One region of the Demequina lutea genome, then DNA from elsewhere that is predicted to be linked to it. Evidence: predicted binding sites of a transcription regulator. Region 1 holds the regulator's gene; the other holds the start of a gene.
The links. Region 1 encodes HrcA, which represses chaperone genes, less so after heat shock. Its sites were predicted from a motif close to TTNGCACTCGNNNNNNNCGAGTGCNAA; they were not measured.
Positions count from the first base shown of each region.

Region 2: groES (co-chaperone GroES) is a predicted target of HrcA. The motif match lies at 2,016-2,042, and genes of this name have one in related genera.

Region 1 covers NZ_JACBZO010000001.1:1,192,773-1,200,466, reverse strand. The annotation lists gene dnaJ (molecular chaperone DnaJ) at 1-983, opposite strand, end outside; gene hrcA (heat-inducible transcriptional repressor HrcA) at 980-1,987, opposite strand; gene BKA03_RS05840 (magnetosome magnetite crystal formation protein family) at 2,093-2,449, shown strand; gene BKA03_RS05835 (DUF4870 domain-containing protein) at 2,442-2,810, shown strand; gene BKA03_RS05830 (DUF4870 domain-containing protein) at 2,900-3,340, shown strand; gene hemW (radical SAM family heme chaperone HemW) at 3,376-4,593, opposite strand; gene lepA (translation elongation factor 4) at 4,593-6,443, opposite strand; gene BKA03_RS05815 (putative bifunctional diguanylate cyclase/phosphodiesterase) at 6,577-7,694, shown strand, end outside.
Region 2 covers NZ_JACBZO010000001.1:781,023-788,716, reverse strand. The annotation lists gene guaB (IMP dehydrogenase) at 1-889, opposite strand, end outside; gene BKA03_RS03910 (WhiB family transcriptional regulator) at 1,177-1,467, shown strand; gene groES (co-chaperone GroES) at 1,619-1,912, opposite strand; gene BKA03_RS03900 (THUMP-like domain-containing protein) at 2,097-3,287, shown strand; gene BKA03_RS03895 (LysE/ArgO family amino acid transporter) at 3,297-3,929, opposite strand; gene BKA03_RS03890 (glycoside hydrolase family 3 N-terminal domain-containing protein) at 3,926-5,575, opposite strand; gene tsaD (tRNA (adenosine(37)-N6)-threonylcarbamoyltransferase complex transferase subunit TsaD) at 5,572-6,609, opposite strand; gene rimI (ribosomal protein S18-alanine N-acetyltransferase) at 6,739-7,215, opposite strand; gene tsaB (tRNA (adenosine(37)-N6)-threonylcarbamoyltransferase complex dimerization subunit type 1 TsaB) at 7,212-7,694, opposite strand, start outside.

The DNA.
Region 1 (7,694 bases):
GGCGTCAGGATGTCGAGGTGCACGTGAAGGTTGCCGCGGCCCGACCTCTGAAGCTTGCCCACGCCAAGACCCTTGAGCGTGACCGTCGCGCCCGCATGAGTGCCCGGCTTGATGTCGATTTCCTGGGGACCGTCGAAGGTCTCGACCGTGGCGACGGTACCCAGAGCGGCCGCGGTCATCGGCAACTCGATCGTGCAGTGCAAGTCGTCTCCCCGACGCTCGAACGTCTTGTGTGCGCCTTCGCGGATTTCGACATAGAGGTCACCGCGCGGCCCGCCCCCAGGCCCCGCGTCGCCCGAACCGGACATCCTGATGCGCGTGCCCGTCTCCACCCCGGAGGGAATGTCAATCGGGACGGTGCGACGTTCGCGCGACCGGCCCTGCCCCGAGCAATCGGTGCAGGGCGATTCGATGATCGAGCCGTAGCCACCGCAACGCGGGCATGGCGCGGTGGTCATGACCTGGCCGAGCAGTGACCTGGCGACGCGTTGGACCACGCCGTTGCCGTTGCACTGCGGGCAGGTCGCCGGCTTCGTCCCAGGAGTACAGCACGTGCCACCGCACGTGGTGCAGGTCTCGGCCAGGTCGACGGTCACGTCGTGGCGGACCCCGAAGACGGCCTCTTCGAGACTGATCTCGACCTCGACAAGCGTGTCCCCGCCGCGCTGCGTGCGGGATGCGGGTCCCCTGCGCGAAGAGCCACCCATCGCGGAACCGAAGAAGGTCTCGAAGATGTCCTCAAAGCCGAATCCGGCGCTCGCTCCGCCATTCGAAGAACGAGGGTCGACGCCGTGGTCGAACTGGGCCCGCTTGTCGGCATTGCCCAGCACCTCGTAGGCGGCCGCGACCTCCTTAAAGCGCTCCTCGCCCTCTGGCCCCGCGACGTCGGGGTGCAACTCCCGCGCGAGCTTGCGGTAGGCCTTCTTGATTTCAGACTCGGACGCGTTTCGCGCCACGCCTAGGACGGCGTAGTAGTCCTTCACGCTTCCACCACTTTCGACAAGTAACGGGCGACGGCCCTGACCGCAGCCATCGTGCCCGGATAATCCATGCGGGTCGGCCCGAGCGCCCCCAACAGGGAGGGAGACTCAAGATTCCCGTAGCCAGCGGCCACAATAGACGTACCCGCGAGCGCACCGTAACCGGTCTCCGAACCGATGCGGACGGCCACGGGTCCCTCGGCTGCCATCTCGTGCAACAACCGCAACAGCACTACCTGTTCCTCAAGTGCGTCAAGAACCGAGGTCACGGCGTCGGCACCCAAGTCGGAGCCTGCCCGTGTGAGGTTGCCTGTCCCCGCGAAGACGACCCTTTCGACGGTGCCGCCGCGCGCCGCGCTCGACACCACCGATGCCAACTCGGCAATCCACGGGGACGAAGGATGCCTGCCCGCCCATTCGGCGAGTTCGCGGTCAAGAGGCGCGGGCGTCAGCCCTGCGGCGATCTCATTGACCTCCCTGGCAACGCGCTCAAAGTCCTCATCCGCAAGGTCTCGCGGGACGACGAGCGACGCCTGCTCGACTCGGGCATCGGCGCTCACGACGACCGCGAGCGCGCGCTCTGGCGCCATCCGCACGAGCTCGACCCTGCGAACAGGGCTCTCCCTGAGCGACGGGTACTGCACGACCGCGACCTGGCGAGTGAGCTGACTCAGCAGCCTGACCGACCTCTCAACCACGTCATTCAGGTCAACCGCATCGGACAAGAACGTCGAAATGGCGCGCCTGTGGCTGTCCTGGAACGCCGCGGCCGCGAGCAGGTCGACAAAGTAGCGATACCCCTTGTCGGTGGGGATTCGCCCGGCCGACGTGTGGGGTTGTGCAATCAGGCCGTCCTCTTCCAGCGCGGCCATGTCATTACGAATAGTCGCGGGCGAGACTCCGAGCGAGGAGTTTTGGGCAAGGGCCTTCGAGCCGACCGGCTCGTGGGTCGCCACATAGCCTTCGACGATGGCGCGTAATATCGCCTGCCGTCTGTCTTCGCTCATGACGCCTCCCGCTGGCACTCGCGGTCTGTGAGTGCCAATCTTAGCCCGGTGGCTCGGCCTCGTCGTGATGCCGGCGCCCGGTAGGGTGACAAACGGAGGACGCCGATGACCTACACCGCCCACGAGGGACCCGACACCGCGAAGGCGGGCGCCGCTCATTTGGGTGCCGTCGTGGGGCCCTTCATCCCCCTCGCCGTCTATTTCGCGGAGCGCGACCGCGACGAGTTCGCCGCAGGCGAGGCGTCCAAGGCCGCACGCTTCTCCACGGTGTTGCTGGCCGCCTTCCTCGCCGCAACTGCCGTGAGATTGTTCGTGCCTTTGGTGGGCTTTCTCGGTACATTGGCACAGTGGGTAATTCCCGTCGTGGCGATTTACTTCTGTTTGGCAGGCTTCAAGCTGGCGCGACGGGGAGAACCTTCAAACTATCCGTTCCAATTCAAAGTGGAGAAAACTGATGACTGAGATGCCCCAGCCCCCCGCAGCGCAACCCGCAGCACCGCTGTCCGACAGCGACGCTCGCCTCTATGTGACGCTTGCACACGTAGGCAACATCCTCTTTCCCGGTCTTGCGCCGCTCATCATGTGGCTCATTGGCAAGGACAAGAGCTCGTTCGTCAACACCGAGGGCAAGGAGGCCCTGAACTTTGGCATCCTGCTGGTGATCGCCTACATCGCGGGAATCATCCTCACCGTGATCCTCATCGGAATTCTCGTGATCCTGGCGGCATGGATCATGTCGATCATCTTCGGCATCCAGGGAGCGATGAAGTCCAACAAGGGCGAGAGCTACCGCTACCCGTTCAGCCTTCGCCTCATCAAGTAATTCTCAGGGTTTTACCCTGACCTACCTCGGGGCTCCGCATCGGTCATACGGCCGATGCGGAGCCCCGAGTGTTTTGCGACACTAGTCACATGAACGACACCAACACGCCTCCCACGGGCCCGCCCCAACCTGGCGGCCCCTACGTCCCCGTCGCCCCCGCCCCGATGCTCGAATCCGAAGCGCGCACGTGGGCCATGCTGGCTCACATCATCGCGGCCGTTGCCTCGGTGATGAGCGCGGGCACGATCGCGTTCGTCGCGCCGCTGATCATCTGGCTCCTGTACAAGGACCGCAGCGCCCTCGTGGCCTTCCACGGCAAGCAGAACCTCAACCTGCAGATCACGACGCTCGTGTTTGGCGCGGGCGCCGTGGTGTTGGGCCTGGTGCTGTTCATCGTCGGCCTTGCCATCACACTGCCGCTGTGGGGGCTCTACGTGCTGTACGCCTTCATCATCTCGATCGTGGCCGGCGTGAAGGCCTACAACGGCGAGTACTTCCGGATCCCGCTGTCGATCAACTTCATCAAGTAGGTCCCAGCACAACGCTCGCGTCTAGGTTTACTCGGCTAGGGCGCCAGTTCCCTGATCACGGCATCGGCGAGCAGGCGCCCTTTGCGCGTCAGCACGACTCGTCGCCCGGGCCCCACCGCCGCGTGGCCGTCGACCAATCCAGCCGCCACCAGTCCCGCCACCGCGGCCCTGCGCTGCGAGGGCACGGCGTCGAGTTCCAGCCCCTCTGCAAGGCGCACGCCGAGCATGATGCGCTCCAGGACGACGGCGTCGTCGTCGAGCTCCTCGCGCTCCTGGGCCGGGTCGTCCCCGTCCGCTAGCCTCCGCGAGTAGGCGAGAGGGTGCTTCACGTTCCACCACCGTGTGGCGCGGATCGCCTCTCCGGTGGCGCCGACGCGCGGGCCCAGGTATGAGTGCGCGCCGGGGCCGATGCCCCACCAATCCTCGCTACGCCAATACGCAAGGTTGTGTTGGCACGCGTCGGCGGGAGTGCGCGCCCAGTTGGACACCTCGTACCAGGCATAGCCCGCGGCGGCGAGAGCGTCGTCGGCCGCCTCGTACATGTCGGCCTGGGTGTCGGGGTCGGTGGGGGCGATCTCGCCCCTGCGCAGCTGGCCGCCCATGCGGGTGGCGGGCTCGATCACGAGCGAATACGCGCTCACGTGGTCGGGTGCGAGGGCGATCGCGGTGTCGAGGCTGGTGCGCCAGTCGGCGAGCGACTCCCCCGGTGTGCCGTAGATCAGGTCGAGGCTCACCGCGAGCCCCGCCTCACGTGCCCACCCGACAGCGCGTTCGACGTTGGCGGGGTTGTGCGTGCGCTCCAGGGTCGCCAAGACGTGCGGAACGGCGGACTGCATGCCGAAGCTCACGCGCGTGAATCCCGCCGCCGCGAGGGCGGCGAGGGACTCTCGCGACACGGAATCGGGGTTCGCCTCGGTCGTGACCTCCGCGCCTGCGGCGATCCCCCAGGTCTCGCGCACGCCGTCAAGCAGCCTTGCGAGCGCCGCCGCATCGAGCATTGTGGGCGTTCCGCCGCCGAAGAAGACGGTCGAAGCGGGGCGCGGGTCCTCGCCCATCACGCCGCGGGCGAAGCCCATCTCAGCCAGTGCGGCGTCCACATATCCCTCGCGGGTCGCGCCCTCGACCTCGCCGGGCGCGTAGGTGTTGAAATCGCAATACCCGCAACGGACCGAGCAGAAGGGGACGTGAACATAGACGCCGAAGTCGCGCTCTGGTTCAGGCGCAGATGCGGGGGCGGCGGCCGCGTCGGCCACTACTTCTTCTTGCCCTTGTCCGAGGCATCGTCCGACGTACTGAGCGCGGCGATGAACGCCTCCGGCGGGACCTCAACAGAGCCGATGTTTTTCATGCGCTTCTTACCGGCCTTCTGCTTCTCGAGCAGCTTGCGCTTGCGCGAGATGTCGCCGCCGTAACACTTGGCGAGCACATCCTTGCGCATGGCCCTGATGGTCTCGCGCGCGATGATGCGCGAGCCGATCGCGGCCTGGATCGGCACCTCGAACTGCTGGCGGTCGATCAGGTCCTTGAGTTTGCCCACCATCGACAGCCCGTACTTGTACGCCGCGTCCTTGTGCACCACGGCGCTGAACGCGTCGACGGGCTCGCTCTGCAACAGGATGTCGACCTTGACCAGGTCTGCCGCCTGGTCGCCATCGGGCTCGTAATCGAGGGAACCGTAGCCACGCGTGCGCGACTTGAGCTGGTCGAAGAAGTCGAACACCACCTCGGCGAGCGGGAGCGTGTAGTGCATCTCCACGCGGGTCTCGCTTAGGTAGTTCATCGTGCCCATGGTGCCGCGGCGCTCCTGGCACAGTTCCATCACGGTGCCGATGAACTCGCTCGGCACCAGGATGGTCGCCTTCACGATGGGCTCGCGCACCTCATTGATCTTGCCGTCGGGAAACTCCGAGGGGTTGGTGACGGTGAAGATCTTTCCGTCCTCCATCTGGACCTCGTACACCACGTTCGGCGCGGTCGAGATGAGCTCGAGGTTGAACTCGCGCTCGAGCCTGTCGCGCACGATCTCGAGGTGCAGCAGTCCCAAGTAACCGCAACGGAAACCAAAGCCGAGCGCCACCGAACTCTCGGGCTCGTAGACCAGGGAGGCATCGTTCAGCTGCAGCTTGTCGAGCGCATCGCGTAGGAGAGGGAAGTCCGAGCCGTCGAGCGGGAAGAGCCCCGAATAGACCATCGGGCGCGGTTCCCGATAGCCAGGGAGCGACTGGGTGGCCCTGCGGGCCGCAAGGGTGACGGTGTCACCCACCTTGGACTGACGCACATCCTTCACACCCGTGATGAGGTAGCCCACCTCGCCCACGCCAAGGCCCTTGGTGGGGACCGGCTCGGGGCTGATGACGCCGATCTCGAGGAGGTCGTGCGTAGCGTGCGTCGACATCATCGCAATCTTCTCGCGCGGCTTGAGAGCCCCGTCTATCACGCGCACGTACGTCACCACGCCGCGGTAACTGTCGTAGACGGAATCGAAGATCATGGCGCGCGTCGGGGCATCGGCGTCGCCCACGGGAGCGGGGATGTCCCTCACGACCCTGTCGAGCAGCGCGCCGACACCCTCGCCGGTCTTGCCACTGGTGCGGAGGACATCGTCGGCGTCGCAGCCGATCAGTTGCGACAACTCGGCCGCGTAGCGATCCGGTTCGGCCGACGGGAGGTCGATCTTGTTGAGCACCGGGATGATCGTGAGGTCGTTCTCCATGGCCAGGTACAGGTTGGCCAGCGTCTGCGCCTCGATCCCCTGCGCCGCGTCCACGAGCAACACCGCGCCCTCGCATGCGGCGAGCGAACGCGACACCTCATACGTGAAGTCGACGTGGCCAGGCGTGTCGATCATGTTGAGGGCGAAGGCCTTGCCCTCGACGTGCCACGGCATGCGCACCGCTTGCGACTTGATAGTGATCCCACGCTCGCGCTCGATGTCCATGCGGTCGAGGTACTGTGCCCTCGCCGCGCGCGCGTCAACGACGCCGGTGATACCAAGCATTCTGTCCGCCAACGTCGACTTGCCATGGTCGATGTGGGCGATGATGCAGAAGTTGCGAATCAGGTCCGGCGAGGTGGATGACGGTTCAATGGAGGATGTGGGCACGAGTGGTGGAACTTCCTTCGACGATCTGCGGGGTCTCTATCGTCCCATGACGCGGGGTTCAGGTATTTCGCATTGTGCCGATAGTGAGAACGTTCCCCGATAGTGTCGGGCAAGGGTGAACCGAGGAGGAGACGTGGCAAAGGGTAGTGACATGTTTGCGCTCACCTTCAGGGACTCCCCCATTGGCATGGCGCTTCTTGATTCGTCAGGCCAGTATGTCGAGGTCAACGACGCCTTCGGCCGCATCCTTGGCAGGCCTGCCGACCACTTCAGGGGCCGTCACTTCGGCGAGTACACCCACACCGACGACCTGCCCAGGGACATCGAACTCATGGCGCAACTCTCCCGAGGTGAGTTGCCGTTCTACCAGGTACATAAGCGCCTGCTCCATCGGGAAGGCGACACGATCTGGGCCCGTGTAACGGTGTCAGACACGGTCGCAGAAGAAGACCCCCGCGGCCACCACTACGTGGCGCAGGTCGAAGATGTCACGGAGATCCGCCGCGCGCGCGACCTGCTCGAACGCCGTGCGCTCTACGACCACTTGAGCGGACTCGCGAATCGCACCCTGCTGATGGAACGCCTCGAGCGGGCCCTAGAGACCCACGAGCCTCGCGCCGCAACCGTCGCGTGCATCTTCTTGGATGTCGACCACTTCAAGATGGTCAACGACTCCTTGGGCCACGACGCAGGCGACTCGCTCCTCGTCGAGATCTCGCAACGCATTCAGGACGCGGTCCGCAGCGCCGACACCGTCGCGCGGCTTGGCGGGGACGAGTTCGTCGTCGTCCTTGAAGACGTCATGGACATCGAGTCGGCCACCGCCGTCATGCACTCCATCACCGACGCCATCCGCCAACCCTTCACCATCGGCGTGCACGAGCTAGCGCCCACCGTGTCCGCGGGCCTCGCGATGGCCACTCGTGGGATCACCGCTGAGTCCCTCATCCGCAACGCCGACATTGCGATGTACGCCGCCAAGCAAGGCGGTCGCGACCGCGCGGAACTGTTCGACGCCTCGATGCGCGAAGTGGCGATGACGAGGCTATCCATCGAGTCGGAGTTGCGTACCGCCATTCGCGACGGAGAGCTCGTCGTGTACTACCAGCCCGTCGTCGACCTGGAGACTCGCGAAATCGTCGCCTTCGAGGCGCTCGTGCGCTGGCAGCACCCGCAACGCGGACTGCTCCTTCCCGACGAGTTCATCCCCATTTCCGAGGACGCCAACCTGGTGATTCCGTTGGGCGCCAT
Region 2 (7,694 bases), 410 kb from region 1:
CGAGCGCCTGAGCGCCCGCGCGGGTCGCGACGTTGCCGCCAATGATCTGGACGTCCTTGGTCGCCGGATCGGACTTGAGGCGCTTGATCATGTCGATCATGGCTTGAGCGTGCCCATGCGCGGTGTCCACCACCAGCGCGTCCACGTCGGCATCAACAAGCGCCAACGCACGTTCCCAGGCGTCGCCGTAGAAGCCGACAGCCGCCGCAACCCGCAAGCGACCCTCGGGATCCTTGGTAGCCCTCGGGTACTTTTCGGTCTTGACGAAGTCCTTGACGGTGATGAGTCCCGTGAGGCGACCCGCGGCGTCAACGAGAGGAAGCTTCTCGACTCGGTGCTTGGCCAGCAGTTCGGAGGCCGCCGCGTTGGAGACGCCCTCCGGTGCAGTGATGAGCGGCATGGCCGTCATTTGGTCGCGCACAAAGCGGCCCGCATAGTCGCTGGGCGACACGAAGCGCATGTCCCGATTGGTGATGATTCCCACCAAGGTGCCCGCAGCGTCGACGACCGGCAGTCCCGATACGCGGTACCGCGCGCACAGCGCGTCGAGCTCCGCAAGGGTGGCGTCGGGTCCGACGGTGACGGGGTCGGTAATCATCCCCGACTCGGACCGCTTGACTGTCACCACCTGTTGGGCCTGATCCTCGATCGACAGGTTGCGATGCAGCACGCCGATCCCGCCGAGCCGCGCCAGCGCAATTGCCATGCGCGCCTCCGTCACGGTGTCCATCGCCGCGCTCAGCAACGGAACCTCGATCTCGATACCGCGTGTGAGGCGCGTCTTGGTCGACACCTCGGAGGGGATGACGTCGCTCTCGCCGGGAAGAAGGAGGACATCGTCATATGTCAGACCGGTGAACCCGAAGGGGTCGTGCTCGCTGGAGGCCATGGCCCAAGTCTAGGGCGCGCGGTCGCGAGTCGAGTTCGGCAAGGCATGGCGAGGACATCGAGGCTCTTACCGGGATGGGTTCGCGAAAACAAGTGCAGGTACCCCCATAAATTGGGGGTTCCCACGGAGCCTCCAAAGGAGTAGAAACGGAGATGTAGGAAGCGAGCAGCCCGACAGCCGTGACCATCTCATTAGTCCGGTCTACGGTGAATATGTCTCTGGCTGGACGCCAGGGGCGGTCCCGGGTCAAAGACGACGCGGGCGGGGCCCGCCGACCGAGGAGCACGATGGAGATGATCGCAACACTGCCGGCCCCCACTCAAGTTCAATGGGAGTGGCAGTACGAGGGTGCGTGTAGAGACGCGGACCCCGACCTTTTCTTTCACCCAGAGGGCGAACGCGGAGCTGCCCGGCGACGTCGCGCGGAGGCCGCGAAGCACTACTGCAACCGTTGCCCCGTGCTGGAGTTGTGTCGCGAGCGTTCGCTCACTGCACGCGAACCGTTTGGCGTGTGGGGAGGGCTGAGCGAGGACGAGCGCCATGCAATCCTCGCTGGCCGACTCAAGCAGGCCAGTTGACCACCTGCGAAGTTGGCCAATGCCGCGGCCACCTCTGACGCGACCCCCCTTGCGACAGCGGAGCGGCCCTGAAAACACGAAAGCCCCAGAGAGAAATCTCCGGGGCCTTCGTGCATGCGATCGCTAGATCGCGATTGAGAACAGACAGCGCCTAGTCGACGATGGCGAGAAGGTCACGCACGGACAGGATGAGGTAATCCTCACCCGCGTACTTGACCTCGGTGCCGCCGTACTTGCTGTACATCACGCGGTTACCCACGGCGACATCCAGCGGAATACGGTTGCCATTGTCATCGATGCGGCCGGGGCCGACCGCGACAATCTCGCCCTCTTGGGGCTTTTCCTTGGCAGTGTCAGGGATCACGAGACCTGAGGCAGTTGTCTTCTCGGCGGTCGCCGGCTTGACTACAACCTTGTCCTCGAGAGGCTTGATAGAGACCGACACAGCGGACCTCACCTTCCTTGAACGAGACGATGTGATTCGGCTACTTGCCCGCCGTCGCGGGGGTCGGGCTGTGGCCGCGTTCCCTTGAGGGAACATCAGCAATTTAGCACTCCCCGGCTGCGAGTGCTAACCGAACACTGCGCTTTCGCCACCCGTGAAACCCCGGGCATGCCAGGATCAATCCATGGAAGCAGACGCCGCTCGCCTTGCCACGTCCCCAGCGGCCCTGGCCCTCTTGGCTTCAATGCCGCCGTATGACCCCGCTCACGCGCTGACGTTGGCGAGCCAACTCCGCTCCGGCGGCGCTGATCCGGCCGTCGTGGCCGCGGCCATGACGCAGGCACGGCTACGCGCGGCCGCCGCGTCCAAGTTCGGCCCGTTCGCGGATGGCATGCTCTTCACTCAGGACGGGCTCGAACAAGCGACACGCCTCGCCGTCGCCGCTCACCATGCCAAGCGCTACCTCGATGCGGGTTTCGGCTCGGTGGCGGACCTCACGTGCGGCCTCGGTGCCGATTCGATGGCCTTCGCCTCCTTGGGGTTATCCGTGCTCGCCTTTGAGCGCGATGAGGCGACAGCCCTGCTCGCGGACCACAACCTGCGCCATTGGGACGACGCGCGTGTGGTCCACGCCGATGCAATGGCCACCTTGGCATCGGGCCACATCGATGCGGAAGCCCTCTTCGTGGACCCCGCGCGCAGGGACGGTCGCGGCCGAAGGCACGACCCGCGCGACTACTCTCCCCCTCTCGACGACATCCTCGACCTGCGGTCCACATGGCCGGACATGGGAATCAAATTGAGCCCCGCGCTTCCGCACAGCGCGGTGCCACCCGATACCGAGGCGCAGTGGGTCAGCATGGATGGCGACGTGGTCGAGATGGGTCTGTGGACGGGAAGGCTCGCGAGAACGCGCGGGCACTCTGCGCTCGTCCTGCGCGGGGGTTCCTCTCACCTCTTCGAGGGCGAGCCCTTACCTGGGGAGGTCGGCCCGCTTGGGGCCTACGTCTACGAACCGGACGGCGCGGTGATCAGGTCGGGACTCGTCGGGCCCATGGCGGCGACCGTCGGGGCGACGCTGATCGACCCTCACATCGCCTATCTCACGTGCGATGCACCTCTCTCGACGCCCTTCGCCACCGGATTCAGGGTCGTCGAGACGCTGCCGTACTCGGAGAAGCGATTGGCATCTGCGCTCGCCGCCAGGGGAATCGGAACCCTGGAAATCAAGAAGCGCGGGATGGACATCGACCCCGCAGCGCTGAGGCCTCGCCTCAAGCTCAAGGGAGACACGAGCGCGACCGTCATCCTGATACGTGTCGACGGCGCACGGTTGGCGATCATCGCGGAACGCGTCGAATCGCCGAACGCGTAGCCCGGCCCGTCACGCACCCATGATCAAGCTCGCCGCGATCGCGATCATGACCACGGCGATCGCGGCATCCAGGAACCGCCAAGCACGCGGTCCGGAGAGCCAGCGCCCCACGTACCTCGCTCCGTAGCCAAGCGCCGCGAACCACACCAGGCTCCCCGTCGCGGCGCCTGCGGCAAAGAGCCACTTTGCGTCGCCGTGGGCGGCGGCCACGGAGCCGACGAGGAACACCGTGTCGAGGTAGACGTGGGGGTTGAGCCACGTGAGCGCCACGCATGTGAGGGCAACGCGCGCGGCCGTTTCACCGCGCCGCGCCTCACTTCCCGACGGTGAGCCGTTTCCCGCCCGCGAAGAGTCGAGGCCATGATCCTCCGTGAACGCCCGACGCGCGGCAAGAAGGCCGTACGTCACCAAGAAGGCCGCGCCGGCCCAGCGCGCCGCCGTCAAGAGCCAAGGGAAGGTCGCCGCCGCCAAGCCGACGCCAGACACCCCCGCTGCGATGAGCAACGCATCGGACACCGCACAAATCGCGACCACGAGCGCCACGCGTTCGCGCCGCACACCTTGGCGGAGGACGAAAACGTTTTGCGCGCCGATCGCGACGATGAGCGACAGGCCAAGTCCAAGCCCCGCCAGGAACGTCATGCAGTCCCGCAAGCGGGGGGCATCCCCGCAACCGCCCACTGCCCCGTGGGCGTGACCGCGCCGGCGAGCACGTCCGCCAATCCCGCGAGCGCCTCATTCGACCGCCCATACAGCCCGACATAGACGCTCGCGGTCGACTTCGGAAGCCCCCAGGGGCCGTCCATCGCCACCACGACGTCGGCGCGACCAGAGCCCGTCGCCGAGCCGAGGAGGAGAATGGTCGTTCCGCCGCCCGTCGTGATGCCGTAGCCAGCCAGGGCGTCGGCGAGGGCCTGCCTCTCCCCCGGCCAGCCCCCCCTGATCGTGACGCTCGATCCCACATACGGCCCGGTGCACGACGCCGCTGACACCGTGGCGGCCGATGCCGCGAAGGCACGGGCGTAGTTAGCTCCGGAGTTCGATTCGACTGTCTTGGTATCAGAGGCCTCGGCGCGTCGTTGTTGGAGCGTCATCAGCGAGGACACGCGCGCGACGGCCTCGTCGAGCCGGTCGCGCGACAACGTTCCGTTCTGGACGGCGGCAATGATCGCCTGACGGGCGGCGGCGGGGTCACGAGGCATGAGCAAGAGGTCGGCGCCTGCGGCGAGAGCGGCGACCTCCGAGTCGCCGGGCGCGAAGGAATCGGTGATTGCCCCCATATTGAGGGCGTCGGTGACAACGACCCCCGTGAATCCGAGCGACTTCCTCACATACGCGTACGCCCGGGGGCTCACCGTTGCCGGCACTCCGCCCCATTCCGCCACCGCAATGTGCCCCATCATGACGACGGGTGCGCCGTCGGCAATCGCCTGGGCGAATGGCACCAAGTCGGCGGTCTCGAGCTGCGCCACGGTGGCGGTTTGGACGGGCACCGAGACGTGAGAGTCGGTGGTCACCGATCCATGACCTGGGAAGTGCTTGATCGCGGGGATGACGCCTCCCGCGAGCAGGCCCTTCACGGCCGCATCCACCGTGTCCGCCACACGCGCGGGATCCGAGCCCGCCGAGCGTACCCGAATCGTGGGATCGGCCAACCCCACGGTCACGTCAGCGTCGGGGGCCCAATCGACGTTTACTCCCAGCGCCCTCATGTCGCGGGCGGCGGACTCGTACGCGTTCGCCACCACCGTCTTGTCTGGGATCGAACCGGCCGCCATGAAGGCGGGAAGGCCCGGAATGACCCCGGAAAGTCGAGACACGGGCCCACCCTCCTGATCGGTCGACACGACCGCGGGCCAGCTGCGCCCGTCCTCGGCAGCGGCCGCCTGTACCGCGGCCGCGAGTGCCCCTACCTGGGAGGCGTCGGTGATGGCACCGCCCATCAGAATCACGCCCGCCAAGTGTTGCGCGCTGACCAGGGAGGCCGCGGTTGCGGGATCGGGGCTGCTCACTGTCGCGACGATCACCTGCCCGGCCGCCACATCGAGAGGAAGATCACTCGCCGTAGCAACCGCGTCCGCGTAGTCGACGACGGACGGCCCCCAAGCCAGATCCGCAGGCACCTCCAGGGGAGCCCTCTCCACCGGTGCGGCGATGGGTGCGACCACGGCGTCCGCCACGGCGGCTCCGTGGCCCTGCCCGCCCTGTCGCAACGCGACCCACGCCGCGGAACCTCCAGCAACCACCGCAATCGCGGTGGCCGCGGCGATGACCCTCGAGCGCCTCATACCGTGATGGTTTCGAGCGGCATCGACGAGTTCACACCGATCGTGAGCGCGCTCGGTGCCACGCCGCGCGCGACCACGGCGGCCCCAAGCGCGGCGATCATCGCCCCGTTGTCCGTGCAGTACTTGAGAGGCGGAATGCGCACCTCGATGCCTCGTTCAGCGCCCCTCGCGAGCGCGAGTTCTCGCAACTGACTATTGGCGGAGAATCCGCCGCCGATCACCAGGGTGTCCACCTCGTGCCTCTCGCAGGCATCGAGCGTCTTGGACACCAAGACGTCGGCGACGGCCGCGGCGAAGGAGGCGGCGACATCGGCCACCGGGATGGGCCTGCCTGAGTCCTCCGCGGCCTCGACCCAGCGGGCGACGGCGGTCTTAAGCCCGGAGAACGAGAAGTCGTAGGCGTGGCGCTCGCGGTCCTTCGGCAACGTCAGGGCGCGAGGGAACCTGATGGCGGTCGGATTGCCCTCACGAGCGAGCCTGTCGACGTGGGGCCCGCCCGGATAGGGCAGCCCCAGGAGCCTGCCGACCTTGTCGAATGCCTCGCCTGCCGCGTCGTCGAGGGTGTGTCCAAGCTCCGTGACGCGAGTCGCGATGTCGTCGACAAGCAAGAGGGACGAGTGCCCGCCCGAGACGACGAGGGCCATCGTGCGATCGGGAAAAGCGCCGTGGACAAGCTCGTCCACCGCGGCGTGGCCGATGACGTGGTTGACCCCATAGAGCGGGCGGTCGAGCGCGAGAGAGAGCGCCTTCGCGGCCGCGACTCCCACCGTCAGCGAGCCCACAAGGCCGGGGCCTGCGGCAACGGCGATCGCGTCGACATCGTCGAGCGAGCACCCCGCGCGGGCGAGGGCCTCCTCCACCGTAGGGACGAACGCCTCCAGATGGGCACGCGAGGCGACCTCGGGAATGATGCCGCCGAACCGGGCGTGCTCGTCCATAGAGGACGCCACAACGTCGGCAATGAGTTCGCGGCCGCGCACAAGTGCCACGCCCGTTTCGTCGCACGTGGACTCAAGCCCAAGGACCAGTTCCATGGAAGCAACTCTAGACGGCGAGGATCGTGCGAAAGGGCGGCAAGGAGCGAGCGGAGGCGTTCAGCGCGGTTGACCTCAGACCCGGGCCCTCGTGGGAGGACGTCGCGCGCATCTTCTAGGCCGGACGGTTCACGCGTTCGGCGTTTCCGGCACGTAGGGCCGCAGCTCCTTGCGCATGACGAGCGCATCGATGCCGCCAGGCTGGTAGTACTTGCGCCTCGTGCGCACGATTTCGAATCCGAGCGCCTCATAGAGCCCCAGCGCCGCCTCATTGTTGACTGCGACCTCGAGCCACGCATCGGGAGCCTTGTGCCGCGCGGCCTCGTCCAAGAACTCCCCCACGAGTACCTTCGCCAGGCCGCGACCCCTAAAGTCCGGAACGATCGCAAGGTTCATCAGGTGAAAGGCGTCTCCGTCGTAGCCGTACACCGCGTAGCCGGCCAGCGAACCGTCGATCTCCACTGCGCGGTACCGGCACGTGCCATATCGCCAATCCTCACGAATCAGCGCCTCCGACCACGCGGCGTTGGCAAAGAGGTCCCTCTCCACTTGGGCCATCCATGGCAGGTCGGCCTCGACGAGGTCCCTGATGCGCTCATCGGTCATGCGCCGTGCACGTCTGGCCTGCGCAAATAGAGCGGCTCGGTGGGCAAGTCTTCGCCCGCGGCCCGTCGGCGCACGGCCTCCTTGGCAAGCCACAGCGGGTCGGGGTCGGCGTCGATCGCGCCTGGAAAGGCGTCGGGGTACAGCACCGCTCCCCTGCCCACAACCATCTCGCCCTCCTCGACGAGTACCGACGCCGGGGTTCCGACCTCGGGGCCTGCGATTCGCAGCCCCCCCGCGTACCGGGCCCAGTACACCTCGCGCCGGCGCGCATCGGCCACGGCGAGCACGTCCCCGTGCTCCGCGCCGATGGCGTCAAGAGAACACACGCCCCATGCGGGAACCTTCCACGCGAGCGCGAGGGTCCGAGCCGTCACCAGACCGACCCGCAGTCCCGTGAACGGCGCGGGTCCCGTGCCCGCGACCACCGCGGTGATATCGGCGCGCGTGACACTCGCCTCGGCAAGCGCCTGGCGCACCAG